DNA from 2 places in the Shewanella sp. BJSY2023SW001 genome. Region 2 is predicted to be linked to the other one. Evidence: predicted binding sites of a transcription regulator. Region 2 holds the regulator's gene; the other holds the start of a gene.
What was found. The regulator FliA, encoded in region 2, starts transcription of late flagellar genes. The targets are predictions, from matches to a motif close to CTAAAGNTNNNNNNNNNNNNGCCGATA.
Positions count from the first base shown of each region.

Region 1 (19,268 bases), on a different contig from region 2:
GCCGATCCATTGTCGCCCTCGCTGCCGATGGCGGGTGTGATAGGCCTGGTAGCCGGCGGTTTGGTGGTGTTCTCCATTGTGGGCTTTGACCGCATCAAGATAGACGATCCTGTCGGGGCTATCTCGGTGCACGGGGTCGCCGGTTTCTTCGGTTTGATGATGGTGCCTCTGTCCAATGCCGAAGCCAGTGTGACAGGGCAGCTGTTTGGCGCTGCGGTGATCTCTGCCTGGGTGTTCCTGGCGTCATTGCTGGTGTGGGGCGCCTTGAAAGTGACCATGGGGATCCGGGTGACCGAAGAGGAAGAGTACAACGGTATGGACGCGTCGGACTGTGGTATCGATGCCTATCCTGAGTTTGTAACTGTCAAGAACGCCAACTGAGAGGCCAAGAACGCCAATTGATAAGTCAAGAACGCCAATTGATAAGTCAAGAATGCCAGCTGATAAGCCATGAGTGTTCTTGAGAGATCAAGCAGGCTTCCTTCACCTTTAAGCCATCTCTTGTGAGGTGGCTTTTGGTTAGAGCTGGCTTTGGGGTTACCGGCCTTGTTGTTACCTTGCTTGGCGGGAGTCGGCCAGGAAAAGCGCATTTAGGGGCTATGGCGCTTGATGACAGACGCTCTTGGGGGCAGACTGAAAGCAGAAACAGCCTGGAGCCTAAGGGGATGGCGATGAAGACTCTCAGTGTAATGAAGCTGACCGGTACTTTTCTCGGTGCTTTGTTAATTACCTTGCTGTGGCTTGGCAATGCCGAGGCAGGTCAAGTGGTGGTTCGTGATGCCAGTGAGCCCTTCGATGCCTTTGCCGTCAGGGATGAATTACTGCGTCAGCATGAGTGGCAGGAACTACTGCGCTCGCAGCAACAACTGGAGATCCTCCGCAGCCTGCCTGCCATATGTGTTCCTTACATGCGCCCCTATCGCTACTTTTCCTGCAATGGCCATTTTTATCGCCCCTATCTTTACCGGCAACAGCAGCTATATATAGGGATCCCCAAGCCGGGTTCTGAAGTTATCGCTCCCGGGAATGAAGGCTTGAACTAGGGGATATTCACATTTTGTCACCCTTTGGCGCGGCAGGAGTGGCCAGTCTGACTTAAGCTTTCAGTAAAGAAGCCTTAACTCAGGAGGCCTTATGTTCTCAGGCACTTTCTCAAGCGCTTTCTCCGGCTCTCTCACTCATTCTTTCTTTGGCACTCTATCCACTACCATCTTGAGTCGCTTAATTGGTGCGGTTTTGCTGCTGCTATTTTGCGGTTGCAGCAGTACCCCGGTGCCAAGCAAGATGGCTCTTGGCAGCCTGTTTCAGGATAACCAATTCAAAGAGGCAGGGAATATCCCCGAGCCCGCCGAGTTATTCGCCTTGCCTCCCGAGGCGGTGCAGTTGCTCAGAGGTGCCTATAGCCGCGGTGCACTCATCTCCAATCAGCAGTTGGCCCACGAGTGGTTGGCTGACTATATCCATGCCGACAAGGGCGGCTTTCGCTATCAGGACAACTATACCCGCACCGCCGCCGAAACCTTTCATGATAGGTCTGGAAACTGCATGTCACTGGTGATCCTGACGGCGGCCATGGCGCAACAACTGGGGATAGAGGTTGAATTTCGCGACGTGGAAGTGCCTCCGGTCTGGGATCGCCAAGGCGCCTTTTATCTGGTCAATGGTCATATCAACCTCAAGTTATACCCGCCCAAGAGCAATCAGGTCTTCCATGTTACCGAGCGTTCCATTCTGGTGGATTTCCTGCCCGAGCGTGCTGTGCGCAGCTATAAGGTCAATAAGATCAGCCAAAGTACTGTGGTCGCCATGTATTACAACAATGCGGCGGCCGAGGCATTGATCAATGAGAATTGGGATCTCGCATACGGCTTGTTGAAAAAGAGCCTGCAACAGCAGAGTCTGTTTATTCCGGCGCTCAACAGCCTGGCGGTGCTCTATCGCGCCAGGGGCATGGAACAGATGGCCGAGCGGGTCTACCGCTATGCGTTGACGCTTGAGCCGGAAAACATGACTACCCTCTATAACCTGGCGGTCATGCTGAGCAGCCAGGACAGACTGGATGAATGGGCCGAAGTGCACAAGGTACTGGAGCTTGCCCGGATCCGTAATCCTTATTACTACTATGATATGGCGCAACAAGCCTACATGGATCGCCAATATGATAAGGCGCTGAGTTGGTATCGAAGAGCGATTGAGAAGGCGGATTATCGTCACGAGTTTTACTTTGGTTTGTCCAGAACCTACTGGGCAAAAGGGGACTCCGACCGGGCGAAGAGCAATCTGCAAAAGGCGTTGGCGCTGGCCGGTGACGGCGAGCAGAAAAAACGCTATCAGGCCAAGTTGCATGCGATGGAAGGGCATTGATTCAAAAGCTTGGCTAAAAGAGCGGGGTTATAAAGGCGCAATTGGTTAAGCCAAGTTGTAGGGTAAAAAGCCCGATGCTGACATCTGTATCGGGCTTTGTTGCTTTTGGGTTATAAGTTGCTTTGGGCTATAAGTTGCTTTCTGGTTATAAGTTTCTCTCTGCCTGAAAGCTGGCCTTAAAGGGCATCGAAACTCAGCGCCTTGTCGCGGTAACTCAAGCGCGCCATCTGCCCCATATCCTTGAGCTCAACGGCCCTGACACCATAGGGCGGCTTTAAGCCCGAATTTTGGATTAGCTCAAGGTTTAGAGGCAACTGCAGACTGTTTTGCTCTTGTGTCAGCCAGGCCGCAGTCTCACTCTGCAGTATGGCGATTTCCCGACCTTGGGCATCGGTCCCTGTGAGTATTGCCGACACCCCAAAACGACCACTTTGGGCCAGCTCCAGCGTAAAGTTAAGAGTGCTTGGCAGACCATTTTGCCAACCCACTTTGATTTCGGGTGCCAGCCGCGCCGATGGATAGAACTGCTTGAAGGCGGTCTTGACTGTACGTCGTACCAAGGTGTTATCCACCTGGGTCTCAATATCGACTACCAATTCACTGAACCCCGCATTGCTTGAGGGCATGGGCAGCTGCTCATTTTGCAGTCGCCAGCTGTTGCCACTTTGGCTGAGTTGCAGTGGGGTTTGCTCGCCGCTTGCTTGCTGTAGCCGGGCACTGGCCAAACGAGGTGAACCCAGGGCCTTATCGTTCTCAAGCGCCAGCTCCAACTCGAGATGGGTGTTGGCCTCGAGTGATGATGGGGTGCTTAACTTGAGATGATAGGCAGAGCCTTTCTCTTTGACATTAACCAGATAGTTGTCAGTGGCGGTCAGCGCTGCGGCGACCTGCAGGCGATAGAGGCCGGGCTTGATATCTGAGCTCAGCAACAGGGCACTGGAGTCATCATCCATTCCGGCGCTGGCCAGAGACTCAGAGTCTACGGCGCGGCGGATAAGACGCTTGTTCTCAGTTTTGCCTGCGGCTGAGCTGAGTTGAACTGCGTCCGGAGCAATGCTCTTGGGGGCCGTCGGGGCGCCGCTGCTTTTATCCCAGCGAGGCGCCAGACGGATAACGCTGCTGCCTTGGGTTAATGGCAGCTCTATGCCTTGGTTAAGCTCGGAGCCTGTAACCATCAACCAGTATTCATCACTGCTGGCACTGGCGGTTTTGTCCGGCAGCTGGGCTTGATACTCCCCTGACAGCGCCCTGACAAAGCTGACATCTTCCCTGGAGGTATTCAAGGGCGGCAATTGCCCTGTATCTAGCTCTTCTCCTGCTTTGATATCGCTTGCCTGGGGCGGAGCCATGGCCAAGGTCAGGCTTTTGGGCTGCTGGTTCTGTGCTACCTTGGTATCATCCTGGCAACCCGTGAGGCTCAGGAGTATCGCTGCCAGCAGCGGTGTCTTGCTGATATGCATCTTCATACTTACCTCCTCAGATATGATTGCGCAGAAGGGTGTCGAGATTAAAACAGGCCCGGCGGCTTTGATGGTGACTCAAAGGTTCTCTGTCACGGGTTTTCTGCTTATCGGTAAACCAGACACTGCCGGCGGCACTCTGGGAGCTGCACTCAAGAAAACCGTCGGAGCAGTTATCCAACCAGTTTTGGGTGGTCTCCAACCCGACCTGGTACTGATAACCGCCGCAATAGCTGTCGCTGTCCCAAACTGCCGATTCCACGTCTGAGCCGACAACAGCTTCAAAAGGCTTACCCAGAGAAGGACGCCCGGCTGTGCCGTACAGCCATTGACTGTTGTATTGCGCCATCCAGCCCACTTGCTGCTGTTTGACGGCGTCACTGTCGTAACCGAGCAGCCAGCCGAGACTGGTTTCAAACACATTGCCTTGAGTGACGGCATCGGCCAGTGGTGTACCGGCACTGGAAGGCGCCAGCGCTATCACTCGGCTGATGCTGTTGATCACAGCTGGATAACGTCCATCCCAGGTGGGATTGGACAAGACCCAGCGCACTATGTTGCCGCCATTGGAGTGGGTGATAAGGATCAGTTGATCCAGATTGCGGGCGTTGATAAAGCTCAGCAGCTGATCGACCAAACAGCCGGCAGCGGCCTCATCCCACATATATTGCTCGAAGTCACAGTTGATGACCTGATAGTTACTCGGGGTGCTGATACCTTGACGAACTGAATCGACAAACTCGCGGGTCCAGTAATCGTTCAGGGCATCGGTTTGTTTTCCTGTTCCATGGACAAAGGCGACGCCGGTGGCGCCATGACTCAGGGAGCAGACACTACAAAGACCCAACATCATCAGGGTGGTGGATATTTTCATGTCGCATTTCTCTTGTTGATTATCATTATTTTGTGAATGGATAAATATGCTTATCCGCTAATCAAGTTAGTTGTAATGTTTGCTTGCGGCAAGTCAATTGTTGAAATATTGGCTAGGTTAAGCCAATTGGAATGGGTAGTTGTATATGTAGGAATTTATTGATTTTTTAGTTAAATATAACAGTTGATCATGAGAGGTGGGAGTCACTTTTGAGCGCACTCTATAAATGAGTTACTTGCCTATAAATAGGAATTCAATAGGGTTTGATTCAAACCATGTGAGAGCTTGTAGCGATAAGGGCTAATCCTTGATTGAAAGGTGGTGTTGGTGGTTTGTTTATCAACAAGGCTGTGTTTAGGGAATTTCTCATTAGAAGGCAGGGATTATCATACAAAAAATAAGAAATAACATGAATTGCAGAGAAATCCATATAAGTTAATTGCATTGGTTGAATATAGCGGATAGATTGAAACTGTTATTCAAAACAAGAGATTCTTATCAATAGCCGGAGCTGTGTGACGTTTATGTATTACCAGAATGATGATGTACGGATTAATGAAGTTAAAGAGTTACTGCCACCGATAGCCATTCTGGAACGATTTCCGGCAACCGAACGCGCCTCATCCACCGTCTTTAAAGCCAGGAAGAATATTCACAAAATCCTGCATGGACAGGACGATCGCCTGCTGGTGGTGATAGGCCCATGCTCTATTCACGACCCTGAGGCCGCGCTGGAATATGGTGCGCGTTTGGCCAAACTCAGAACGGCCTATCAGGATCAGTTGGAAGTGGTGATGCGGGTCTATTTCGAGAAACCCAGAACGACAGTGGGCTGGAAGGGGCTGATTAACGATCCATACATGGATAACAGCTTCAAGCTCAACGACGGCCTGAGAACTGCCCGCAAACTGCTGCTGGAATTGAATGACAGCCAGGTACCAACCGCGGGTGAGTTTCTCGATATGATTACCCCGCAATATATGGCCGACCTCATGTGTTGGGGCGCCATCGGCGCCCGTACCACAGAGTCTCAGGTTCACCGCGAGTTGGCGTCAGGCCTGTCTTGTCCTGTGGGATTCAAAAACGGCACAGATGGCACCATCAAGGTGGCGATAGATGCCATTGGGGCCGCTAGCGCGCCCCACCATTTTCTGTCGGTGACCAAGTTTGGTCATTCGGCAATTGTGTCAACCAAGGGTAATGATGACTGCCATATCATTCTGCGTGGTGGACGCGAACCTAACTACAGCTCAGCTCATGTGAACCGGATATGTTCTCAGCTTGAGAAGGTTGGCCTGAAACCTAAGGTGATGATTGACTTCAGTCATGCCAATTCCAGTAAAGACTTCCGGCGTCAGATGTTGGTGGCTGAAGATGTCTGCGGCCAGATTGCCGCTAAACAGCAGGCGATTTTCGGAGTGATGGTGGAGAGTCATCTGGTGGAAGGGCGTCAGGATCTTAATCCCGGGCATCCTCTCTGTTATGGGCAAAGTATTACCGACGCCTGTATCGGTTGGGATGATACAGAGAAACTGCTGTCAATGCTCAATGACAGCGTGCTGAAGCGCCGTCAGGGTTGAGCGTCAATATTATAGGGTTAAAGGCGCCATTGGCGCCTTTACTTTTGGGCTTGCTGTGCCAGGTATTCGTTGGCCTTGGCCAGGCTGCCAAAGGAAGCTATCAGATTGTTACGGCCTTTTTCCTGGATCTCGGGGTTGCCTGATTCGATCATCATCCATACCCAGGTTTGGATCAGTGGCAGGGGCGGGTATTGAACTTTTGAATCCAACATAAGATTTCCTTCAACAGATACAGTAAAAAATCGGTGCGGACCGGTTTGTTTGACATTTTTGAACACTCGTTGCCGCCCGTACTTAGCAGGAAAGAGTAGCAAATTCTTTTTTCATGCATAACCATCTTTCCGCTCTTTGGAGGAATTTTGGCGATAAAAATTCCGTTGCTAGCCATTTAGTCTAGGTTAAATGTTATTTTTGTCATTCTAAAGTGCTGCTTCTGATGATTATTTCCGGGCGGTCAGCCAAACAGATCGCAGACTTGGGCCCCACTCACTGCTACACTCGGAACACTCTTTTCTCCTGGCAAGATGTATGCGTCCAACTCTTTACCTTGAAGGTCCCGTCGATAAGCTCAACTGGCAAGTGCTCAAACTTCTCTGGCCCTATCTGTTGGAATACAAGGGCCGGATTATCCTGGCGCTGCTGTGTCTTGTTGTGGGAAAACTCGCCAGTGTCGGTTTGCCTTTCCTGTTGAAGCATTTGGTTGATGACTTGGGGAGCGCCCAAACGGCGCAGCTGTTGGCCGTGCCTATAGCGCTGGTTTTGGCTTATGGCAGCTTGAGATTAGTCAATGCGCTCACCGGGGAGATCAGGGATACCCTCTTTGGCCGAGTGACCGAGAGGGCGATACGACGCCTGGGATTGCAGGTCTTTGAACATCTGCACCGGCTGGATCTCGGTTTTCACCTCGACAGGCGCACCGGCGGATTATCGCGGGACATAGAGCGCGGCACCAGCGGCATCAGTTTTCTGATGCGTTTTATGGTGTTCAACATAGTACCCACCTTGTTGGAAATCCTGATGGTGGTGGCCATTTTACTGTGGAATTATGGTATCTGGTTTGCGCTGATAACCTTCTGTTCCGTACTGGCCTATGGTTTGTTTTCTGTTGTGACGACTGAGTGGCGTACCTCTTATGTCCGTGAGGCGGCGAAGGCCGACTCGGTATCCAACACCCGCGCTATCGATAGCCTGCTTAACTATGAAACCGTCAAATACTTCAACAATGAAGCCTATGAGGCGAATGAGTATGACAAGGCGTTGGCAGACTGGGAAGTGGCCAAGCGCAAGAATCGTCTGTCGTTGTTCGCCCTCAATGCCGGTCAGGCCACCATTATTGCTGTCGCCATGACTTTAATGCTGGGGCTGGCGGCCTTTGAAGTGACCCGTGGACAGATGACTGTGGGTGACTTTGTATTGATCAACGCCTTTATGATGCAACTCTTTATGCCGCTCAACTTCCTGGGTTTTGTGTATCGTGAAATTCGGGGTGCTTTGGCCAATATAGAGCGGATGTTCTCGCTGCTGGATAAGACTCCGCTGGTAAAAGACAACCCAGCGGCCAAGGATATCGTGCCGACAGAGGGCCGAATCAGCTTTGACTCGGTTGGCTTTGGCTATGGTGACAGGCAGATACTCAAGGGTGTGAGTTTTGAGATAGAGCCCGGGCAGAAGGTGGCTGTCGTGGGTGAAAGCGGCGCCGGTAAATCGACGTTGGTGCGCTTGTTGTTCCGCTTTTACGATGTCAGCCAAGGAGCGATTCGGGTCGATGGTATCGATATTCGCGATATGACCCAAGATGCACTGCGCCGAGCCATTGCCATAGTGCCTCAGGACACTGTGCTGTTTAACGATACTCTGTTTGAGAATATTCGCTATGGCCGCCCCGATGCTTCGGACGCCGAAATCTGGCAGGCGATAGAGTTGGCCCACCTTAAGCAGTTTGTTGAGGCATTACCGCAGCAGGCCCAGACCAAGGTGGGTGAGAGAGGCATGAAACTCTCCGGCGGTGAAAAGCAGCGAGTGGCTATTGCCAGGGCGATATTGAAGCGCTCGCCGATACTGATCTTCGATGAAGCCACCTCGTCGCTGGACAGTCGCTCCGAGCGGGCGATTCTCAAGGCGCTCGACGAAGTTGCCAAGGGTCATACCAGCTTGGTGATTGCCCATAGGTTATCGACAGTGGTGGATGCCGATAAAATCTTAGTGTTGCATCAAGGTCAGTTGGTTGAGTCCGGCACCCATGATAGCCTGTTGGCCGCCGATGGATATTACGCGCGTTTATGGCGGATCCAGCACACAAAACAGGCTGATGAGTCGGTGCAAGTTCAGCATTGATTCAGCCTGGCTGCCGCATACTCGAAAGTCCAAAGTCGCGTCAGCCATGGGGGCAGCACAGATGGAAAACATTGTATTGCAGGTCAATATTGAAGGAATGCAGGACAAAGTCCGTACAGATTGGAATTGTCTGGCGGATGAGCTTAAGGCCCGAGGTATGGATGATGTTGCCCTCAATCAATTACATACCGAGTTACGTGCCGGGCTGAGAGTATCCACCCGCGGCCTGACTCTGTCTATGGTATCTGCAGAACCCTTTAATGAGGCGTTGGAAGGAATTATCAGTGAGTCAAGAAAGCAGGCTCAGTCGCAAGGGGAAGTGCGTAGCTGAGCCTGAGTTGATGCTATTTCTTGGTTTGGTTGCGGTCGGCTTGCCAGCCGTCGCACAGTAGGTTGAAACTATTTTTCGCTTCATTTAGCGGTGTCAGTTCAGTTATTTTACCGCCGCGATAACAGAGCATCTCTCCCTCAATCTCAATTAAACGGCTGCAATTCTTGCAGCTGAGCGATGCAGTTTTGCTCGTTTCCGGCTTGGGGACCTGACTGACAAATGTCATTTTCACTTCAAAATCCTCTGGAAGTGGCAAGTCTTGATTAGGCGCAAGATCTTACCACTTTTGTGATACAACGCACAATCTAACCATTATTACGCTTCGGTGACAGTGACAATACCTCATTGATCGAAGTGAGCGTAGTATTTATCCAAAGATACCGACAGGCCACTTTGGGTAACGATTCTGACGTGGCGTGGTTTGAGTTGTCTTGGGTCAGTAACCCCGCAGGAGTGGGCCAGCATCCCCAGATCATGGTGCAATGCCTTGTTGTAGTTGGCGACTCGGGTGGATTTATCCCTGGGATCCAATCCTTGTTGCAGTTTCTTGTTATGGGTGGTTATCCCGGTGGGGCAGGTATCCTTGTTGCACTGCAGCGCTTGAATACATCCCAGCGCGAACATATTCCCTCTCGCTGAGGCGGTGAAATCCGCCCCCAGCGCCAGCGCCCAGGCGACTCTGGAGGGCGTGATAAGTTTGCCTGAGGCTATCACCTTGATCCTTTGCTTCAGTCCATGCCGCCGCAGTTGATCGACCAACAGTGGCAAGCTCTCTTTCAGCGGTAGGCCAACATAGTCCATCAAGGTTTGCGGCGCTGCGCCCGTTCCGCCATCGGCGCTGTCGAGGGTGAAGAAATCGGGAGCCGAGTCATGACCGCGTTGGTTAATCTCTTCCAGAAAATCTTCCAACCAGTGAGTATCACCCAAGACCGCTTTGATCCCTGTGGGTTTGCCTGTCACCTGTCTGACTCTGGCTATCATGTCGAGAATATCGCCGACATGATGAAACTCGATATGGCCGTTGGGACTGATGGAATCCTCTCCTGCTGGGATCCCTCTAATCGCGGCTATCTCTTCGGTTACCTTTACCCCGGGAAGAATTCCCCCCTTGCCTGGCTTGGCTCCCTGACTGAGTTTGATTTCGAACATTTTCACCTGAGAGTGAGCGGCCACTTCCCTGAGCTTGTCATCATCCAGGTGCCCTTCAGCGTTGCGAACGCCATATTTGGCAGTGCCTATCTGGAATACCAGATCGCAGTTTCCCTTGAGGTGGTGGGCGCTGAGGCCGCCTTCGCCAGTGTTGAGCCAGCATCCTGCCTGGGCTGCCCCATGGGAAAGGGCGGTAACAGCTGGGCGAGAAAGAGCGCCGAAACTCATGGCGGAAATATGGCAAATGGCGCTGGTGGCAAAGGGATGTTCGCAGTCAGGGCCAATAATCACAGGTGTTGGCGGTACAACGTCTTGATCCAGCGTGGGGAAGGCGGTGTTCATAAACAGTATGCTGCCGTTGGCTTCCAGTGGCCTGGTGGAGCCGAAGGCTATGGTGCGGTCGACATTTTTCGCCGCTCGGTAGACCCAACTACGCTCGGCACGATTGAAGGGGAGTTCTTCCCGATCGAGAGCGAAAAAGTACTGGCGGAAGAATTCGCCCATTTTCTCGAAGAAATATCGGAATCGTCCGACAACAGGGTAGTTATGCCGCACCGCCTGCTTGGTTTGCATCACATCGGCGATATACATATAAGTGATTACCAAGAGTCCTAAGCCGACGACTATCAAAAACAGGCCGGAAAAGAGTTCCAGGCCCCACATAAACCAGTTTTGCTCGCGCATCTTCTATCCTTATTGACTGCCAAAGTGGCTGGTTACCAGGCCCGTGGGCCCCTGTTCTGCCAAGGTGAGAATAAAAAGTTGATCGTATTGCTGCTCATCCAAACTAACAAGGGGGCCACCGAGTGCCTTGATGATGGCCGGAATCGTATTGCTATGGCCGGCTATCAGCACATTGCCTTGGCTGGCTTTGACCGCATCAGCTATGGCATTGATGTGAACCTCCAAGCCGCCTTTGGCTGGAAACACCTCAATCCTGAGTTGTTTGGCTGTTGCAATTGGTCCCAGGGTTTCCTGAGTTCGGCGAAACTCACTCGACATCAGCCTTTGCAGTTGGGTGTCCTGTAGTGCCGCTGCCAGAGCCTCGGCTCGCGCCTTACCGGCGGCTGTCAGCCCGGGATCGCTTCCCTGAGCTTTTTCCGCGTGCCTAACCAGGAATATGGTTTGATTAGTGTTGGCGGCCTGGGACGGCAAACCAAAAAGCACTGAAAGACAAAGCAGTAGAAAAATTCTTACCATTTTTATTTTCTATCAAATACTTAAATAACATGTGGGATCATAGCCCGAGTATCGGCCTGGGTAAACAATCACTAAACTAATTGCTGAATTGGTCGATAATTAACCTGGGACACGCTTTTCATACGAGGAAACCAAGATGGAAATCCGCAATCATGGCGCTCAGGTCTCTGAGGTGGCCAAGGATAAGACCCAACAACTGGATGGTAATCATGGCAAGGCGGTATCTGAAGTCGCCAGTAGCAAGAGCATCCGCCATGTCAGTCAGCAGTTGATGAATAACGCTATTCTGGCGGCGCAGGAGGAGGTAAGTCTCAATAGTGGCAACGAACCCATGAGTCTCTTGTATCGCGCCGCGATTGAGGCCATCAATGAAGAACTGGCACCCTACATGGGTGAAAATGCCCTGCAGCAGGTGCAGGAGCAGCAGATAGATACTTCTCCCGAGGCCACGGCCGACAGAATTGTTAGCTTTGCGACTCAGTTCTTCAGTGTCTACCAGCAGCAAAATTCCAGCATGGACTTTGACAGTCAGCTGTCCGGTTTTATGGACGTTATCGGCGGCGCCATAGATCAGGGCTTTAAAGAGGCGACGGATATCCTCTCCGGGCTCAAGGTGCTGGAAGGCGAAATCAAGACTGGGGTGGATGAAACTTACGCTCTGGTACAGCAAGGGTTGCAGGCATTCAGAGATAGCTTTAGCACAGAGCAGGAATAATCGAGATCATGCGAAATCTTACCTGCAGATAACCCCCTCACTATGAGGGGTTTTTGTTGGTTGAATATGGGGTTATGCTGCAATAATCGTCTTGTGTTACCTAAGGAGAAGCTATGTGGACTGAAGGTCGGGTCATTGAGCGTATCGATTGGAACAGCAAGTTATTCAGCCTGAGGATTGCCGCCGAGATAGCACCGTTTATTGCCGGCCAGTTTATCAAGCTCAGTCAGCTGCGGGATGATAAACGTATCGCCCGGGCCTATTCGCTGGTGAATGCCCCTGGGACTGACTATCTTGAAATACTGGCGGTGGCGGTAGATCAAGGCCAGTTGTCACCGGATCTGCAATCTTTGCAGCCGGGTGACAGTATTAGCGTGACAGACAAAGCCACCGGCTTTATGACTTTGGATGAGATCCCAAAAGGAGAATTACAGGGGCGTCACCTGTGGTTTTTGGCAACAGGTACGGCTGTGGGGCCGTTTCTTTCCATGTTGGATACTCCTGAGCCTTGGCAGCGGTTTGATAAGGTGGTTCTGGTTTACGGGGTAAGAGAAGCGCAGGATCTTGCCTATCTCGATAAGATCCGCGGCTATCAACAGGCCTATCCCGAGCAATTTGTGTTTGTGCCCTGTGTCACTCGTGAAGATTTTGATGGTGCGTTGCGTTGTCGCATCCCGGATGGCCTGCAAAGTGGTGAGATAGAGGCCAAGGCCGGGCTGAACATAAGTGCAAAGGACTCGCAATTGATGCTTTGTGGTAATCCCGGGATGATCCAGGGGGCTACGGCGGCACTTATCGATAAAGGCTTGGCCAAAAACCTGCGCCGGGCCCCAGGACAGATAACAGTCGAAAAATACTGGTAACAGGAGAGTCTGGATGCAGCTCTATTACTCTACAGCTTCGCCTTATGCCCGCGTGGTCAGGGTTATTGCCCGCGAGCTGGGTTTGGCGTTGGATGAAAAGCTGGTCAATCCTTTCGATAACAGTGACGAGTTACTGTCGGTTAACCCTTTGGGGAAAATTCCCTGTCTGCTTTTGGATGATGGCGCCGCACTGTTCGACAGCGAAGTCATAGCTCGCTTTCTGGACGACAAATTCGGCCAGAATTGTTTCTTTGGACCACCCGGAAACTGGGCTTATGAGTGCCAGTTCTCGCTGCTCAAAGGCGCGCTGGATAGCGCCGTTGGCTTAAGGCAGGAACAGATGCGTGAAGAGGAGGGGGTTCGTTCATCTTTCTGGAGCGGCCGTTTCGAGCAGGCCCTGCTCAGAGCCTTAATGGAGGTGGAGCGTCAGGGAATTATTGCGAGCGGCCCACTCGATGCCAGACAGGTACTGCTGTTGGTGCTACTCGAATACCTTGATTTTCGTCATCCGGATCTCGACTGGCGTAAAGTGGCACCGGCCTTGGCATACTGGCTGGAATCGGCATCAATCAGGCAGAGTTTCCGAGATACTCGTCCTGGGTGATTTCTCGGTGATTTGCGGTTTGGCCAAGTCCGAGTAACGCCTGCCCTTGGGGTGGGTTCTGCGGTTGGTTTCACCGAAGACGCCATAGAGGTCACGGCTCATGCCATAGTCCAGTCGCCGATCGCTGAAGGGAACTCTTCTGTCTTCATGATGTTGATACTTGCAGTCGCATTGGCTGCAGTCACATTCCGCCAAGGGGAGCCGGGGCGCCTCCTTTGACAGAAAACGCTTGCCTTCAAGCGCTCTTATCGCTTGGCAGGCATTTGGCGTCAACACTATGGAGACACAGTGATATTGTTTCTCTTTGGGGGCAGAGGGTCTGTCCTGCCGACGCTTTTCAGGTCTTAACCTGTGACGGAACAGAAACAAGATCAGTAGCAAAGACACCACAGCCAGCAGGATTTCCAAAATATCCAAGATACTTCCTCTCTCCATGTATAAGTTTTAAGGTTCAGTTTAGTTTAGTTTGCGACAATTTGGCCGATTCCAATTGCTTTGCTCCCAGCCACTGCCATTCTGTCTGTTTTCATCTGTATTCCCCTTGTCAGAATTTTTGCATTAGGCTGAAAATAAAGTTGATTAGAAATAGTTCTCATTAAATTACTCATCCAACATGAGGTACTGAATAATATGAGCTACAAGACAGGTCTGATACTTGGCAGTGCGTTGGCCGCATCCAGCTTGATGTTGCCGGTGGTTGCCGCCGATGAGGTGACGGTTTATTCCTATCGTCAGGAGTTTTTGGTCAAGCCCATTCTGGATGACTTCAGTCAGGCTACCGGGGTGAAGGTTAATTTTGTGTTTGCCAAAGATGGCATTGCCGATAGATTGGCCCGTGAAGGACGCTTATCACCGGCGGATCTGGTGCTGACGTCTGACTTTTCCCGCTTGCAGGAATTGGTGGACAAGCAGTTGGTCAAACAGGTGGAAAGTGACACACTCAAGCAGAATATTCCGGCCCAATACCGGGATCCCGAAGGAAACTGGTATGCCCTGACTATGAGGGTGCGTAATCTCTATTCCAGCAAGGAGCGCCTCGGGCCGCTGACAATCAACTATGAAGACCTGGCCGATGCCCGTTACAAGGGTAAGGTGTGTATGCGTAGTGGCAAGCATCCCTACAACATAGCGCTGGTGGCCTCCATGATAGCCCACCACGGTGAAGCTGATGCCAAGAGTTGGCTTCAGGGACTGAAGAGTAACTTGGCCCGTAAGCCTCAGGGTAACGATAGGGCGCAGGTGCAGGCGGTAAAAGAAGGTTTGTGTGATATCGCCATCGGCAACAGTTATTACTACGGCAAGATGCTGCAAGATCCCAAACAGCGGCCATGGGCCGAAGCGGCGGTGATCAACTTCCCGAATCAGGAAAATCGTGGTGCCCATATCAATGTCTCGGGTATGGCGCTGGCCAAGCATGCGCCTAACTCGGCCGATGCCCTCAAACTGATGGAGTATCTGTCTTCGGATGCCGCCCAACAGAGCTATGCTGAGGTCAATATGGAATATCCGGTCAAGGCCGATGTGCCTGTCTCAGAGTTGGTGGCATCCTGGGGAGACTTTAAAGCCGATGATTTGCCTGTCTACAAGTTGGCAGAGCATCATCAGGCGGCGCTGAGACTGCTCGATGAGGTTAAGTTTGATCTCTGAGCTTGAAGGCGTTTCTGCAAAGGCTATGGGGGAATAGCTGTGATCCTGACCTTCTCCAGGGGCTGGTCGTGGGCGGGGTTTATCGTCTGCGGCTTAATGGTGGCGCCGTTGCTGGCGCTGGTCATGCAGGCGTTTGAACCGGGTGAAACCCGCTTTGGGCAGATGTTTGCCACTGTGTTGCCGTCATACATAGCCAATACTTTTTGGCTGATGTTGGGAGTGAGTGTCGGCAGTCTGCTTTTGGCGGTGCCTGCTGCCTGGCTGGTGGCGCGCTGTGAATTTCGCGGCAGGCGCCTGTTCCAGTGGGCTCTGTTGTTGCCGCTGGCCATGCCGGCCTATATTGTCGCTTATGTGTATACCGATTTACTGGATTATGCCGGGCCTGTGCAGCGTTTTTTACGCGCAAGTTTTGGTTGGCAATCGGTAACCGACTACTGGTTTCCCGATATTCGAACTCTGGGCGGCGCCACTGTGATGTTGTCGCTGGTGCTCTTCCCTTATGTTTACCTCTTGGGGCGCACCGCGTTTCTGGAGCAGTCCTTAAGTTTGCAGCATGCGGCCAAGGTAATGGGCTGCTCGCCATGGCAGAGTTTCTGGCGTTTGTCGCTGCCAATGGCGCGCCCGGCGCTGGCGGCCGGTGTCGCCCTGGTGGCCATGGAAACCATGGCTGACTTGGCGACGGTCAATTATTTTGCGGTATCCACCCTGACCACGGCTGTCTACGATACCTGGCGAGCCTATGGTGACTTGGCGGCCGCGGCTAAAATTTCGCTATTGATGTTGCTTGGTGTTTTTACTCTGTTTGCGCTGGAGCGTATGGCGAGGCGTAAACAACAATTATTTCAAAAGCAGCTGTTGCTTGAGGCGCCGGAGCCTTACCGGCTTAAAGGTTGGCGTGAGTGGTTGGCGCTCGGCTACTGCTCGCTGTTGCTGCTGCTGGCCTTTGTTTTGCCATTTGTCATTCTCGGCAGTTACGCCTTGGATTACTGGCAGCAGAGCTGGAACAGTGACTTTTGGCAGTACAGTCTCAACAGCCTAACGGTTGCCGCCATCAGCAGTGTATTGTGTTTGCTTTTGGCTATCCTCTTGGTGTTCATTCGCCGCCTGAGCCCGCGAAAGTGGGACATGCTGCCATCCCGTCTGGTCAGTACCGGCTATGCACTGCCGGGCACTGTGCTGGCGATTGCCGTGCTTATTCCGCTGACCTGGCTCGATTTCAGAATCGATGATCTCTACGCTCTGTTCGAGCGTCAAGGCCCGGGGCTCTTGTTCACCGGCAGTATCGCCGCCCTGGTGCTGGCGTTTTGTATTCGCTTTGCCGCCATCGCCATCGGCAGCATAGAGAGCAGTTACAAACGGCTGTCGCCTTCTCTTGACATGGCGGCCATCAGCCTGGGCAAGACACCGGGTAAAGTACTGGCATTAATCCATCTGCCACTGCTGCGCAGCGGTATTTTTGCCGCTCTGCTGCTGGTATTTATCGAGGCGATGAAAGAGTTGCCGGCTGCCTTGTTGCTAAGCCCTGTCGGGTTTCACAACCTGGCCACCCAAGTGTTCCAATACGTCTCCGATGAGCAGTTGGAGCAGGGGGCGTTGGCGGCTATTGTTATTGTGTTGGTGGGGCTGGTGCCCTTGATTTATCTCAACCGTTCGCTGGAGCAAAACAACTGATGTCGACCCTGAGTGTCAAGCAACTCCATAGCCATTATGGCGCCCAGCAGGTGCTCAAAGGGCTGAGCATTACTTTGCAAGCCGGTGAAATTGCCGCCCTGCTCGGACCCAGTGGTTGTGGTAAAACGACTCTGCTCAGAGCCATTGCCGGACTGCAGCCGGTCTCCGCCGGTGAAATTCATATCAGCGGCCGTGCAGTAACCACGGATAAGCTGCAGGTTCCTGGAGAGGAGCGTGGCGTGGGGATGATCTTTCAGGACTATGCCCTGTTTCCCCACTTGACGGTCGCGCAGAATATCCTCTTTGGTGTCAAGGGGTTGAACAAGGCGCAGCGCCTGAGCCGGCTCGAGGAGATGTTGGATTTGGTCAAGCTCCCGGGGCTTGGTGAACGGTATCCCCACGAGTTGTCCGGCGGTCAACAACAGAGGGTGTCGATTGCCAGGGCGCTTGCCTATGAACCTGAACTGCTGTTGTTGGATGAACCCTTCTCCAATATAGACGCCCAGGTACGCGGCGAGCTGATGCTGGAGATTCGCGCGATCCTCAAGAGCCGTAACGTCAGCGCCGTATTTGTGACCCACAGTAAGGATGAGGCCTTTGTTTTTGCCGATACCCTGGCGCTGTTTGAAGATGGAAAAATAGTGCAGCAAGGCAGTGCCGAAACTCTCTATGCCAACCCGGTCAATCGCTATGTGGCGGACTTTCTCGGCAGTGGTAATTATCTTAAGGCCAAGGTCAGCTGCGAGCACTGTGTCGATACTCAAATCGGCCGCCTTAAGAGCTCTTTGCCCCATGGTTTGCCACTGAACTGGCAGGGTGAGTTGTTGCTGCGGCCACAGCAGTTGGAGTTACAACCCGACGAACAGGGGCTGGCCGTGGTTACCGAGCGGCGTTTTCTGGGCAATGTTTGCCATTATGATGTGCAGCAAGAGGGCGTCACTCTAGAGGTCCGTAGTCATCAGGTACAGTTTTCTCCAGGGCAGAGAGTCAGGCTGTCGACACTGGAACATCCGCTGGTGTTGTTCGGTAATGGCTGTTAACAACAATTGTTTCATAAGTTTGCTGTGGGTGATAATTTGTTTGTCTCTGTGTTATACCAAACAATCGGTTTGATTGAATTCACCATAGGTATTCACTGAACCCCGGACTCGCCCATGCGCCGCTCCGGGATGAGAGCGGAGGCGAGATGCATAACCACAGCAATAATAAAATGCAGGACGCACAAGGGATACGGAATATCAGCAACAGCTCATGTCGTCAGCTGTTACTCGGCGTCATCGGGAGTTTGGCTGTTTGCTGCAGCACGGGAAGCATGGCGATGGATAGAATCACGGGCGCGGCCTTTGCGAGCCGCTCTGAAGTCTATGCGGTTAATGGTATGGCGGCAACCAGCCAACCACTGGCGACTCAGGTGGCGGTCGATATTCTCAAACAAGGTGGCAGCGCCGTGGATGCCGCGATTGCCGCCAATGCCATGCTGGGGTTGGTGGAGCCTACTGGTTCTGGCATAGGCGGCGATCTTTTTGCCATTGTCTGGAGCGCCAAAGAGCAGCGGCTCTATGGGCTTAATGCCTCTGGCCGCAGTCCGGCTTCTCTGACGCTGGAGATGCTCAAGGCAAAAGGGCTTGAGCATCTGCCGCCTTATGGACCTTTGCCCGTATCCGTGCCCGGTGCCGTGGATGGCTGGTATGAACTGCATGACAAGTTCGGCAAATTGCCCATGAAGGATAACCTGGCGCCGGCTATTCATTATGCCCGTGAAGGATTTCCGGTTTCCGAGCTCATCGCCTTCTATCTGGCGCGAAGCGGTGACAAGCTGGCCAAATACCCGGGGTTTAAAGAAACCTATATGCCAGGCGGCCGCATGCCGGCCGTCGGTGAATTGTTTCGAAATCCGGCTTTGGCCAACAGCTATGAAAAAATTGCCAAGGGGGGCAGGGACGTCTTTTACAAAGGAGAGATAGCCCGCAGTATTGCCGCCTATATGCAACAACAGGGCGGTTATCTTTCCTATGAAGATCTCGCTTCTCACAAGAGTGAGTGGGTTGAACCTGTATCGGTTAATTATCGGGGCTATGATATCTGGGAGCTGCCCCCCAACGGCCAGGGGATAGCGGCACTGCAGATCCTTAAAACCCTGGAGCCATTTAATCTCAAGGCCATGGGGCTGGACAGCGCCGAATATGTGCATCATTTCGTGGAAGCAAAAAAGCTGGCGTTTGCCGACCGAGCCAAGTTCTACGCTGACATGGACTTTGCCAAAGTGCCGGTAGCGTCACTTATCTCCAAAGAATACAACTACGCCAGAGCCAAGCTTATCGATGCTGACAAAGCCGCCGCCAGTGTTGAGCCGGGTAATCCCAATCTTTTACACGGTGATACCATCTATCTCACTACCGCCGATAAAGAAGGCAATATGGTGTCCCTCATCCAGAGCAATTATCGTGGCATGGGCTCAGGCATGACGCCTCCGGAT
Region 1 covers NZ_JBKORF010000063.1:43,896-63,163, forward strand. Annotated here, with positions in the region: gene ACMHXH_RS14375 (ammonium transporter) at 1-381, shown strand, start outside; gene ACMHXH_RS14380 (hypothetical protein) at 672-1,043, shown strand; gene ACMHXH_RS14385 (hypothetical protein) at 1,135-2,364, shown strand; gene ACMHXH_RS14390 (DUF4785 domain-containing protein) at 2,541-3,830, opposite strand; gene ACMHXH_RS14395 (hypothetical protein) at 3,841-4,698, opposite strand; gene aroG (3-deoxy-7-phosphoheptulonate synthase AroG) at 5,223-6,278, shown strand; gene ACMHXH_RS14405 (hypothetical protein) at 6,317-6,490, opposite strand; gene ACMHXH_RS14410 (ABCB family ABC transporter ATP-binding protein/permease) at 6,807-8,612, shown strand; gene ACMHXH_RS14415 (hypothetical protein) at 8,674-8,943, shown strand; gene ACMHXH_RS14420 (hypothetical protein) at 8,957-9,169, opposite strand; gene ACMHXH_RS14425 (FMN-binding glutamate synthase family protein) at 9,286-10,776, opposite strand; gene ACMHXH_RS14430 (phosphoglycerate mutase family protein) at 10,786-11,292, opposite strand; gene ACMHXH_RS14435 (DUF5610 domain-containing protein) at 11,429-12,007, shown strand; gene ACMHXH_RS14440 (ferredoxin--NADP reductase) at 12,121-12,870, shown strand; gene ACMHXH_RS14445 (glutathione S-transferase N-terminal domain-containing protein) at 12,884-13,474, shown strand; gene ACMHXH_RS14450 (hypothetical protein) at 13,436-13,891, opposite strand; gene ACMHXH_RS14455 (Fe(3+) ABC transporter substrate-binding protein) at 14,159-15,121, shown strand; gene ACMHXH_RS14460 (ABC transporter permease) at 15,161-16,792, shown strand; gene ACMHXH_RS14465 (ABC transporter ATP-binding protein) at 16,789-17,832, shown strand; gene ggt (gamma-glutamyltransferase) at 18,105-19,268, shown strand, end outside.
Region 1: the regulator FliA is predicted to act here: its motif matches at 11,364-11,390, upstream of ACMHXH_RS14435 (DUF5610 domain-containing protein).

Region 2 (13,141 bases):
ATCATGCAAACCTTTGTGCTGACCGGGCAGATAATCGGTATGCAGACCAGTTTGGGTTTTGCCTCTATGGTGGATCCCAGCTCAGGGCAGCAGACACCTGTGATAGGTAACTTCTTTTTGCTGCTCACCACCATGATCTTCCTGGCGGTCGATGGTCACCTGGTGATGATACGTATGTTGGTGGCAAGCTTTGAAACCTTGCCGGTATCCAATGAAGGGATAAAAATCGCCAATTATCGAACTCTGGCCGAGTGGGGCAGTTATATGTTTGGTGCCGCTTTGACCATGTCTATCTCGGCCATTGTGGCTTTGCTTACCGTTAACCTTTCTTTCGGGGTAATGACCCGGGCGGCGCCACAGCTGAACATCTTTGCCATAGGTTTTCCCGTCACCATGATAGGCGGGCTGATTATTCTGTGGCTGACGCTGGGGCCTGTAATGGCTCACTTCGATGAGGTTTGGCATGCGGCGCAGCTGTTGCTGTGTGACATGCTGGAGCTGACCTGTAATCTGGATGGAGTGCCCTGATGGCAGAAAACGAAGATGGGCAGGAAAAAACCGAGGAGGCAACCTCCAGGCGCTTGCAACAGGCCAGAGAGAAAGGGCAGGTTGCAAGGTCAAAAGAGTTAGGCACTTCAGCGGTATTATTGGCTGCAGCTCTTGGTTTTGCCATGTTGGGGCCAAGTCTGGCTGCCAGTCTGGCCTCGGTCATGAGCCGTCTCTTCTCCATGGAGCGGGATCAGATATTCGATACCAATAGTCTGTTCAATGTCTGGGGTATAGTTGCCGCCGAGCTGGGTTGGCCTATGGCCGGTTTTATTCTGTTTCTCGGTTTCGTGGCCTTTGTCGGTAATATTGTCCTCGGTGGTATTAGTTTCTCGGCTCAGGCATTTATGCCCAAGGGCAGCAAGATGAACCCCTTGAACGGCTTTAAACGTATGTTTGGGGTACAGGCGCTGGTGGAGTTGGCCAAGGGGATTGCCAAGTTTTCTGTGGTGGCACTATCGGCTTATCTGCTGCTGAGTTTTTATTTCGACGATATCCTGAGGTTGTCGCAGGATCACTTGCCGGGCAATATACGCCATGCACTGGAGCTCTTGGTATGGATCTTTATTTTGCTCTGCGCTTCGACCTTGGTGATAGTGGTGATCGATGTGCCGTTTCAAATTTGGAATCACGCCAAACAGTTGCGGATGACCAAACAGGAAGTCAAGGACGAGTACAAAGACACTGAAGGCAAGCCTGAAGTCAAAGGCCGTATTCGCCAGTTGCAAAGGGAGATGGCCCAGCGGCGGATGATGACCGAAGTGCCCAATGCCGATGTGATAGTGGTTAACCCTGAGCACTTTGCGGTGGCGATAAAATATGATGTCGACAAGTCACCGGCGCCCTTTGTGCTTGCCAAAGGTGTCGACGATGTGGCCTTTAAAATCCGTGAAATTGCCAGGGAGCACCAAGTCGCCATAGTGTCGGCGCCGCCATTGGCGCGGGCGATTTACCATACCACCAAGCTTAATCAACAGATCCCCGAAGGTCTTTTCACCGCTGTGGCCCAAGTGCTCGCCTATGTGTTCCAGCTCAGGCAATACCAAAAAGGCAAGGGCACACGGCCCAAACCCATTCCTCTCAATCAACCCATTCCGGATGAATACAAGCAGTATTGAGGTGAACTTGGCGTGAAACTTGCTGAACTCAGCCCAAGTGTCAAACTTCAGGCTAATAGTGAATGGATGTTAAAGCGACGCTCGGGCAACTGAGGCAAGTAAAACCGGCAAACTTCAAGGGCGTAGGCACGCCGCTTCTGGTGCTGGCGACATTGGCCATGATAGTTTTGCCTATGCCGGCCTTTCTGCTGGATATCCTGTTTTCCTTCAATATCGCTTTGGCGCTGGTGGTGCTCTTGGTGGCTGTTTATACCCAAAGGCCGCTGGATTTTGCCGCTTTCCCGACCGTTTTGCTGGTTGCCACTTTGCTCAGACTGGCGCTTAACGTCGCCTCTACCCGGGTGGTGTTGCTTGAAGGTCACAATGGTGGTGATGCCGCCGGTAAAGTGATTGAAGCCTTCGGCTCGGTGGTGATCGGCGGTAACTATGCCGTGGGTCTGGTGGTGTTCCTCATTCTGATTATCATCAACTTTGCCGTGGTGACCAAAGGTGCAGGGCGTATCTCTGAGGTAAGTGCTCGCTTTACCTTGGATGCTATGCCGGGTAAACAGATGGCGATTGATGCTGACCTCAATGCTGGGATCCTTAACCAGGAGCAGGCCAGGGTGCGCCGCGAAGAGGTGACCCGCGAGGCTGACTTCTACGGCTCTATGGATGGTGCCTCCAAGTTTGTTAAAGGGGACGCGATTGCCGGTATTTTGATCTTGGTGATCAATATTCTCGGTGGTTTCATCATAGGTATAGTCCAGCACGGGCTGAGTTTTTCCCAAGCGGTAGAGATTTACACCCTGCTGACCATAGGTGACGGCTTGGTAGCGCAGATCCCCGGGCTGCTGTTGTCGATAGCTGCGGCGCTGATGGTGACCCGCCAGAATGAGTCCGGCGATATGGGACAGCAGGTCGTACAGCAGATGTTCGACAATCCCAAATCTTTGATGATCGCTTCGGCAGTGCTCTTTGTGATGGGAATAGTACCCGGCATGCCACATCTGGCATTTTTAACCTTTGCAGTACTGACCTCTGTGGGCGCTTTCTTTATCTATAAGCGCAATGAAAAGAACAAACAACAGGCGCTGGAACTGGCCAAGAAAGGGCCGACCGAGAAAAGCCTTAGCGAACCTAAAGAGCTTAGTTGGGACGATGTGCGTCATGTTGACACCATAGGCTTGGAGGTGGGTTATCGCCTTATTCCTTTGGTGGATAAAGGTCAGGGCGGCGAGCTTCTTGGCCGTATCAAAGGGGTTCGCAAGAAGTTGTCTCAGGAGCTGGGATTCCTGGTGCCGGCGGTGCATATCCGCGACAACCTGGACCTTTCCCCGAATGCCTATCGTATCTCCTTGATGGGGGTGGCCAGTGGTGAAGCCGAAGTGCGTCACGATTGCGAATTGGCAATCAACCCGGGCCAGGTATTTGGTAAGCTGGATGGCATAGAAACCAAAGATCCCGCCTTTGGTCTGGATGCGGTATGGATTGCACCCGAGCTCAGAGAACACGCCCAAACCCTGGGTTACACGGTTGTGGATGCCGCCACTGTGGTGGCCACTCATCTGAGCCAACTTTTGACCAACAACGCCTCCAAACTGCTGGGTTATGAAGAAGTGCAACAGTTGCTGGATATGCTGGCCAAGCATTCGCCCAAATTGGTCGATGGTTTTATTCCCGATGTGATGACCTTGGGGAATGTGGTTAAAGTGATGCAAAACTTGCTTAATGAAGGGGTGTCGATTCGGGATCTGCGTACCATAGTGCAAACTTTGCTTGAGTATGGGCCCAAAAGTAATGATACCGAGGTGTTGACCGCCGCCGTGCGTATTGCCCTCAAACGTATGATAGTGCAGGAGATAGCCGGTCCTGAGCCGGAAATCCCCGTCATAACTTTGGCGCCAGAATTGGAACAGATGTTGCATCAGTCAATGCAGGCGACAGGGGGCGAAGGTCCGAATATCGAGCCGGGACTGGCAGAGCGTATGCAACAGTCACTGGCAGGCGCAGCCCAGAAGCAGGAAATGGTTGGTCAGCCCGCCATATTGCTGACATCCGGCATGCTGCGTTCTACCCTGTCTCGTTTTGTTAAGCACACTATTCCCAATCTGCGGGTGATCTCTTATCAGGAGATCCCAGACGAGAAACAGATACGTATAGTGTCAGCCGTTGGCCAACAGGGGTAACCGAGAGTGAAGATTAAACGTTTTTTTGCCAAAGATATGCGCGCAGCCCTGGCTCAGGTGAAAGAGACTCTGGGCGCAGATGCCGTGATCATGTCCAATAAAAAGGTTACCGGCGGCATCGAAATAGTGGCAGCGGTTGATTATGACGACCCCAAGCCAGCAGCGGCACCAACCGCATCGCCTTTTATGGAATTGGGAGAGGATAAAGTCTCCCTCGGCGCTGGGCATGTACACACTAGCAGAAAAGCCAAACCAGAGCCTGTGGCCGACTCTTTGCAAGCTTTACTTGAGCGGCAACAGAGCCGTTTGAATGAACAGCTTGGGCAGCAAAGTAACGTCAAGGAACTCGAGATGCCGGCTTGGGCCCAAGGGCTTACTGAAGAGCACAAACCTGCACCACAGTTGCGGGAAAAGACACCGGAGCGGGTAAGCAAGGGCAACAGCGCCAAGCAACAGCAAGAGATGGAGGCCATGCGTGAAGAGCTGGCTTCGCTGCGCGGCTTGTTGACGCACCAGCTGTCCAGTCTAATGGCGGATCAGCGCAGCCGCACCGATCCCGTCGGCGCTATGCTGGAACGTAAATTATTGGAAGCTGAATTCTCCCCTGAAGTTGCCGAGCGTCTGGCATCGCTGAGTCAGCACTATCAAAGCGCTGAGCTTGGACATGCCTTGCCGCAAAGTCTGGCAAACCTGCTTGATAATCAGGGGGATGATTTAATGCGTCAGGGTGGAATTGTCGCCCTGGTCGGCCCTACAGGAGTCGGTAAAACCACGACATTGGCTAAACTGGCGGCCCGTTTTATTGCCCACCATGGCCCGGATTCCGTATTGTTGGTTACCATGGACCATTATCGCATCGGAGCCTTTGAGCAATTGGCAACTTATGGCAAAATAATGGGATGCCCGGTGAAGCAAGCTCATGACCTCAATGAGTTGGAGCAGATACTGTATCAGTTCCGCAGCCGGAAGCTGGTTTTGATAGATACCGCTGGTATGGGTCAAAGGGATATGCGCCTGTACCAACAACTGGATAATCTTGCCGCCAATACCCGTTTGCCTATTCGTAGCTATCTGGTGCTCTCGGCGACCGGCCAACGTCGGGTGCTTGAAGAGGCGGTAAGTCATTTCCAGCGAATTGATCTCGCGGGGGCGGTTTTAACTAAACTTGATGAGTCCGTCTCTTTGGGGGCCGCGTTGAGCGTGTTGATCCAAAGTGGATTATCATTAAGTTATATTACTGATGGTCAAAGGGTTCCTGAGGATATGCAGGTCGCCGATACCCTGACCTTGGCCAAGCAGGCATTGGCCATACTGAACAAGACTGAAGCAAGTCATTTTAATAATAAAGCCAGGTCAGAAGAGATGACCTATGCATTTGAGTAAAGCTATGACCCGGGACCAAGCGAGCGGTTTACGAATGATGAATCAACCAAATAACGAAAAAGTAAAAGTAATTGCCGTGACCGGAGGCAAGGGGGGCGTGGGTAAAACCAGTGTCTCCATCAATACTGCGGTTGCTCTGGCAGAAAAAGGCAAACGTGTCCTGGTTTTGGATGCTGACTTAGGGTTGGCTAATGTGGATGTGATGCTCGGCCTACGCGCCGAACGCAATTTGTCCCATGTGCTATCGGGAGAGTCTGAACTTGATGATATTATCGTTCGTGGCCCAAAAGGAATAGGCATTATTCCTGCCACCTCGGGCACCCAGGCCATGGTCGAACTGACTGCGGCACAGCACGCCGGGCTTATCCGCGCCTTCAGCGAAATGAAAACCCAGTTTGATATCTTGGTAGTCGATACGGCCGCCGGGATCTCGGATATGGTACTCAGCTTCTCTCGTGCATCACAGGATGTACTCGTGGTTGTCTGTGATGAACCCACCTCTATTACCGATGCTTATGCGCTGATTAAGATACTCAGTCGTGAGCATGGTGTGTTCCGCTTCAAAATTGTCGCAAATATGGTACGGAGTTTGCGGGAAGGGATGGAGTTATTTGCTAAGCTCAGTAAAGTAACAGACAGATTTTTGGATGTGGCACTTGAACTTGTGGCAACTATCCCGTTCGACGAGAATCTGCGTAAGTCGGTGCGGAAACAGAAACTGATAGTGGAAGCTTATCCCAAGTCTCCGGCCAGTATTGCTTATCATGGACTGGCAAACAAGATTATGAGCTGGCCTATACCTCAGCAACCTGGGGGGCATCTCGAGTTTTTTGTTGAGCGCTTGGTTCAAAGGACAGATTACCGAGAGGATGGTACGAGTGAATAAAGCGGCTGCATACGCAGGTTTAAACGATAAGACACAGATCGTTGAGCATTATGCACCGCTGGTAAAACGAATAGCCCATCATCTGCTTGCCCGTCTGCCTGCATCGGTTCAACTCGATGACCTGCTGCAGGCCGGCATGATGGGATTGCTGGAAGCTTCATCCAAGTTTGATGGCAGCAAAGGCGCCAAATTTGAGACCTTTGCCGGGATCCGCATCCGTGGCGCCATGATAGATGAGATACGCCGTGGCGACTGGGTTCCGCGCTCGGTTCATCGCAATAACCGGCGAGTCGCTCAGGTGATGGATGAGCTTGAACAGGAGTTGGGGCGGGATGCCCGTGATAGTGAAATTGCCGAGCGATTGGAGATGTCGTTGGATGAATATCATCATATTCTCAATGATGTTTCTACCGGTAAAATCATAGGAATAGAAGATTTGGGGGTAGCGCCCGATGTGTTGATGTCGGAAGATATGCCGGCAGATGACACTTTTGAGGGCCTGGCTCAAAGCCAATTCCAATCAGCCTTAACCGATGCCATTAAGCGCTTGCCAGAGCGCGATGCCTTGGTTTTGTCGCTGTATTATGACGAAGCACTGAATTTAAAAGAGATTGGTGTCATTCTTGAGGTAAGTGAGTCCCGGGTGAGCCAGATCCATAGTCAGGCCATGCTGAGGCTGAAAGCCAAACTCAAGCATTGGACACAAGCGTAATTAATGATTGAGCAACTTATAAGTATGTCAGCTCACCGGAGGAAACCTTGGACAAGAATATGAAGATTCTTATCGTTGACGACTTTTCAACGATGAGACGGATCATTAAGAACTTGTTGCGAGACCTGGGGTTCAATAACACCCAGGAAGCAGACGATGGTTCAACAGCTCTGCCTATGCTGCAAAAGGGCGACTTTGACTTCGTCGTGACCGACTGGAATATGCCTGGGATGCAGGGAATCGATCTGCTCAAGGCGATTCGCGCCGACGAGCATCTCAAACATATCCCTGTGTTAATGGTAACTGCCGAAGCCAAACGTGAACAGATTATTGCGGCGGCTCAGGCCGGCGTGAATGGTTATGTTGTTAAGCCTTTTACCGCGGCTACGTTGAAAGAGAAATTGGATAAGATTTTCGAACGGCTCGGTTGAGTGGGGTGATGCAATGAAAGCAGAGACATCCGGGCTGGTGACTTTGGAGCAGGCACAGGAATTGGTTGCCCTGCTCAGTCAGGGAGAGCAGGACAAGGCCGACGAATTGCTGCGGGAACTGGCGGCTCCCCTGCAAAGGGATCTGTTCGAAGAAGTCGGTAAGTTGACCCGCCAGTTGCACAACGCCTTAGTGGATTTTCAGGTAGATAGCCGCCTTATTGAGCTTGCCAACACTGATATCCCCGATGCCAAAGAACGTCTTACCTATGTCATTGATATGACAGAGCAAGCAGCCAACAAAACTATGGACGCAGTCGAAGAATGCCTGCCTTTGTCGGATGCTTTGAGCACCAACCTGCAAAATGTCAAACCAGCCTGGGATAAGCTGATGCGCCGTGATTTGGCCTTGCATGAGTTCAAGGGCCTGTGTCATGACGTACAACACTTTATGCAACAGAGTGAAGCCGATGCTTGTCGGCTGCGGGAATTACTGAATCAGATACTGATGGCTCAAGATTTTCAGGATTTGACCGGACAGATGATCCGTCGGGTCATAGAACTGGTGCGGGAAGTGGAAAACAGCTTGGTTTCTTTGCTGACCGTGTTCGGTGAGCAGCCGCTGGATGATCTCTGTGGCGCTGAGGATAAGAGCATAGAGGCAGAAGGTCCCATACTGAACGCAGAGCAACGCGAAGACGTGGTGAATGGTCAGGATGAAGTCGATGATCTGCTATCAAGTCTGGGTTTCTAATTAGGAGTCAATTTAATGGCCTTTGATGTTGATGAAGAGATACTCCAGGATTTTTTGATTGAAGCTGGCGAGATCCTTGAGCTGTTGCAGGAACAGCTGGTATCTCTGGAAAATAATCCGGAAGATACAGATTTGCTCAACGCCATCTTCAGGGGATTTCACACGGTCAAAGGCGGTGCAGGATTCCTCGGGTTGGGGCCCATGGTGGATGTCTGCCACGAGGCAGAAAACACCTTCGATTTATTGCGTACCGGTAAGCGCAGTGTCAACTCCGAGTTGATGGATATCATACTGCAAGCGTTGGACACGATTAACACCATGTTCAACCAAACCCAGTCCGGTCAGGAGCAGGAAGCTGCAGATGAAGTGTTATTGGCGAAACTTAAGCTGCTTAGCTCAGGTGCGCCTTTGCCTTCAGAACAGGCTCAGGCGGAAACGCCTGCCGCAGTTGAAATCGGCGATGAGAGTGTTGATGAGTTATTTGATGGCATGCTTGATAGCGCCGCGGTGGAGCTGTTTGAGGAGCCAACTTCACAATCCCCCGAGACATCGAACCAAAGCGGTGCAGCCAGTATAGATGAAATCGATGAAGCCGAGTTTGAAGCCTTGCTGGATGCCTTGCATGGTTCAGGCAAGGGGCCTTCTGCCGGTAGTACTCCGGCCCCGAGTAGTGATGCTACCAACTCCAGCGACAGCGCCTCTGTAAGTTCTTCTTCGGATGACATCACTGACGATGAATTTGAACGACTGCTCGATGAGTTGCATGGTAAGGGGCAGTTTGCCGCGGCGCCTGCAGCCAACAGCGCAGTCGTTGAGGAAGCCGCATCTGCCAGTGTCGATGCCGATGAAATCTCCGATGATGAGTTTGAAAAGCTCCTCGATGAGTTACATGGCAAAGGCGTCGGTCCAGGGGCTAAAGCCAGTGGTTCAGAGCCTGCTGTATCCCAACCCTCGGTATCTCAAGCTTCTACATCTCAAGCAGCCCAGTCCAAAGCGCCTGCAGCGGCTACACAAAAGGTCACAGCTGCAACTGCCAAAGTCGAGGCTCCTAAAGCCGCCGCCAAACCTCAGGCCAAGTCTCCAGCTGTTGCTAAAGAGGCTACACCTGCCAAGGCTGCAGCCAGCGTGCCGCAGGGGGAAACCACAGTTCGGGTTGATACGGCTCGTCTGGATGAGATCATGAATATGGTCGGTGAGCTGGTATTGGTGCGTAATCGCCTGGTCAGTCTTGGGATATCCCGTGAAGACGAGGAGATGTCCAAGGCGCTGGCCAATCTGGACCTAGTGACTTCCGATCTGCAGGGTGCTGTGATGAAGACCCGGATGCAGCCGATTAAGAAAGTATTCGGTCGTTTCCCTCGGGTGGTTCGCGATTTGGCCCGCAGCCTCAATAAAGAGATAGATCTGCGGATGATAGGTGAAGACACGGATCTGGATAAGAACCTGGTCGAAGCCCTTGCCGACCCTCTGGTGCACCTGGTGCGTAATTCAGTGGATCATGGTATTGAAATGCCTGATGTACGTGAGGCCAATGGTAAGCCCAGAACTGGGGTGATTACCCTGGCAGCCAGCCAGGAAGGTGATCATATTCTGCTTAAAATTGAGGATGACGGCGCCGGTATGGACGCTGGAAAACTCAAAGAGATTGCTATTAGTCGTGGCGTGCTGGATGAAGACAGCGCTGCCCGTATGTCCGATCAGGAAGCCTATAACCTGATTTTCGCACCCGGCTTCTCGACCAAGGTAGAGATTTCTGATATTTCCGGCCGTGGGGTGGGGATGGATGTGGTTAAGACCCGTATCACCCAACTTAACGGCTCTGTACATATCGATTCAGCCAAAGGTAAAGGCACCCGTCTGGAGATTAAGGTACCCTTGACCTTGGCGATTATGCCCACTCTGATGGTGGAAGTTGCCAAGCAAGTGTTTGCCTTGCCGCTCTCCAGTGTGAATGAAATTTTCCATCTGGATCTGACCAAGACCAATATAGTGGATGGACAACTGACGGTAATTGTCAGGGAAAAAGCGGTGCCGCTGTTCTATCTCGAACGTTGGCTTAGCCGTAAACCCATGAGCTTCCAACATGGTGACAAGAAGCATGGCCATGTGGTTATAGTGCAGCTTGGCACTATGCAGATAGGCTTTGTGGTGGATGCCCTGATAGGTCAGGAAGAGGTGGTGATTAAACCGCTGGGCTCCATGTTGCACGGTACGCCGGGGATGGCGGGGGCCACTATAACATCGGACGGCGGTATTGCGCTGATCCTCGATGTACCAGGATTATTGAAGCACTACGCCAAGTCCAAGCGTTGAAGTGCTGTATAAGGATTTAAATGACCATTAAAGTTTTGGTTGTCGATGATTCGAGCTTCTTTCGACGACGAGTCAGCGAAATAGTCAATCAGGATCCTGAGCTTGAAGTGATAGGAATGGCCAATAACGGTGCCGAAGCCGTTAAGCTGGCCGCTGAGCTCAAGCCTCAGGTAATCACCATGGATATTGAAATGCCGATAATGGACGGAATAACCGCCGTGCGGCAGATAATGGCCACTCATCCGACACCTATCCTGATGTTCTCCTCTTTAACCCATGATGGCGCCAAGGCGACCCTGGATGCGCTGGACGCCGGGGCTTTGGATTTTCTACCCAAGCGTTTTGAAGATATTGCCACCAACAAGGATGAAGCGATTCGTTTGCTGCAGCAAAGGGTCAAGGCGTTGGGACGCAGGCGGATATTTCGCCCCATAGTTCGGCCGAACGTAACACCTACGCCTGCTGGTTCGTCAAACCGACCAGCAGCGTCAAGCAGTTTGCAGCGCCAGAGCTCTACAGCAGCAAGTATTGCTGCCAATCGCCAATTGCAGAGACGCAATACGGGGGCGGCGCCTGCAAGAGCCAGCGGCAAGCAATATAAATTGCTGGTGATAGGCACTTCCACCGGTGGGCCTGTGGCATTACAGCGAATATTGACCCAGTTCCCGGCGGACTATCCACATCCCATTTTATTGGTGCAGCATATGCCGGCAGCTTTTACACCGGCCTTTGCCAGCAGGCTTAATGGTTTGTGCAAGATAGAAGTCAAAGAAGCTGTCAACGGTGACATGCTCAGGCCCGGTTGCGCTTATCTTGCGCCCGGCGGCATGCAAATGATGCTGGAGCGTTCAGGGGCCTCAGGCCGGATTAAAATTCTCGCCGGCAATGAAGACATGAATTACAAGCCCTGTGTCGATATCACTTTTGCTTCAGCTTCCAAGGCGTTTGGTGGTGATGTTTTGGCGGTTATCCTGACGGGAATGGGCGCCGATGGCCGTGAAGGGGCGCGCATGCTCAAAGGTGTTGGCGCTACCATCTGGGCCCAGGATGAAGCTTCCTGTGTTGTTTATGGTATGCCGCAGGCAGTGACAACCGCTGGTATCTCCAGCCAGTCCATTTCGCTGGATAATATGGCTGAAGCGATATTGCGAGAGTCGGCTCGTGGCTGATAACGAAACGCGCATACTGGGATACCGGTTGGCGCTGTTTTTATGTTTGGTTGCTCTGTTGGTTGTGGCTGCACTTTACTGGGATTTGCGACAAAAGAACCAGCAACTGAGTGAGGAAGTCACCCAGCTTGAGTCGTCCCAAGTGCTCTTGATGGTGCCGGATGAACAGGCGGCGATTATTGCCGATTGGATGAGCCGTCATCCGCAGCAGACTGCATCCTTATTGGATGTGATTAGACCTAAGGTGGCATCGGGGGCAGAGACGGCAGCGGATGTATCGCCTCAAGTGCAAGCTCCCCGGGCTGCAGCGGCCGCAGAGAACCCTGAAAAAATAACGGTTCAAGGCACTGCTGTAACGCCAGCGCCCCAAGCTGAGACTGAAGGTGCCAGGGTGACGGAGTTGGAAAATGGCGTAAAAGTAATACGTTTACCTCACGGTGGGATCCGGGTCACTACCCGTGAAGAGGGTAATGAGTAGCCGTACAAGACAAGAACGACAATAATAGTGGCTCGTTTCACGAGTTGGCCGACAAGGCGAGAATAAGGGGCAGAAAGTGAAGGTCTGGACCATTGCAAACCAAAAAGGCGGAGTGGGCAAAACCACAACAGTAGCCAGTTTGGCGGGCACGCTGGCCAAGCGTGGTCAGCGGGTTCTGATGATAGACACAGATCCCCATGCTTCGCTGGGTTACTATTTGGGCATAGATTCGGAAGAGGTGCCAGGCTCATTGTATGACCTGTTTCTGGCTCATAAGCAGCTTGACACCTCTTTGGTAAAGCAGCATGCGGTTCCCACCTCGGTTGAGGGAGTCGATCTTTTGGCGGCAACTATGGCGTTGGCCACTTTGGATCGCGCCCTTGGTCACCAGGAAGGCATGGGGCTGGTGCTGCGTAATATTCTCAACTCGGTTGAGGATGACTATGATGTCGCCTTGGTCGACTGTCCTCCTGTGCTGGGGGTATTGATGGTCAATGCTCTGGCAGCCAGCCAACATATAGTGATCCCGGTTCAGACCGAGTTTTTGGCGATTAAAGGCCTGGATAGAATGATCAAAACTATGGAGCTGATGGGGCGCTCGAAGAAGATCCGCTACAGTTACTCCATAGTGCCAACCATGTATGACAGACGCACCAAGGCTTCGCCCGCAGCTTTGCAGCATCTCGGCGAGGTATACGGCGATACCTTATGGCCGGATGTGATCCCTGTGGATACCAAGTTTCGCGACGCCAGTTTGGCCCACCTGCCGGCGTCCCACTATGCCCCCAACACGCGGGGGGTGAAGGCCTACGAGCGTTTGCTCGATTATCTGCTGGCGGGGGAGTTTAATCATGTCAAAATCGGTTGATGAGACTGTTTTTGATTATTTCAACCTGTTGCTGACTGAGTCTGACCCGGCAGCCCAAACGACACCCACTGGGTTAAGGGATAATACTGCTGCGCCAATAGAGGCTGAGCCCAAGATGACGGTCATTTCCCGGCCTGATACAAGTGCCGAGCAATATCCGGCAGCGCAGAAGACGCCGACACTTGACCGCAATGCGCTGGAGCAGTTGTTGGCGCCGGTGTTTAAAGAGGCGGTTGCTGAGACGAAAGCGGCTGAAGTGGCTACAGAAACGCCGTTGAAAACGGTTAACAAGCTTGAACCGCAGGTTGAAGCTATTGC
Region 2 covers NZ_JBKORF010000071.1:18,037-31,177, reverse strand. Annotated here, with positions in the region: gene fliR (flagellar biosynthetic protein FliR) at 1-528, shown strand, start outside; gene flhB (flagellar biosynthesis protein FlhB) at 528-1,664, shown strand; gene flhA (flagellar biosynthesis protein FlhA) at 1,727-3,832, shown strand; gene flhF (flagellar biosynthesis protein FlhF) at 3,839-5,215, shown strand; gene ACMHXH_RS16155 (MinD/ParA family protein) at 5,220-6,101, shown strand; gene ACMHXH_RS16150 (RNA polymerase sigma factor FliA) at 6,094-6,813, shown strand; gene cheY (chemotaxis response regulator CheY) at 6,861-7,244, shown strand; gene ACMHXH_RS16140 (protein phosphatase CheZ) at 7,258-7,995, shown strand; gene ACMHXH_RS16135 (chemotaxis protein CheA) at 8,011-10,308, shown strand; gene ACMHXH_RS16130 (protein-glutamate methylesterase/protein-glutamine glutaminase) at 10,329-11,477, shown strand; gene ACMHXH_RS16125 (membrane anchored protein in chemotaxis locus) at 11,470-11,955, shown strand; gene ACMHXH_RS16120 (ParA family protein) at 12,032-12,823, shown strand; gene ACMHXH_RS16115 (chemotaxis protein CheW) at 12,807-13,141, shown strand, end outside.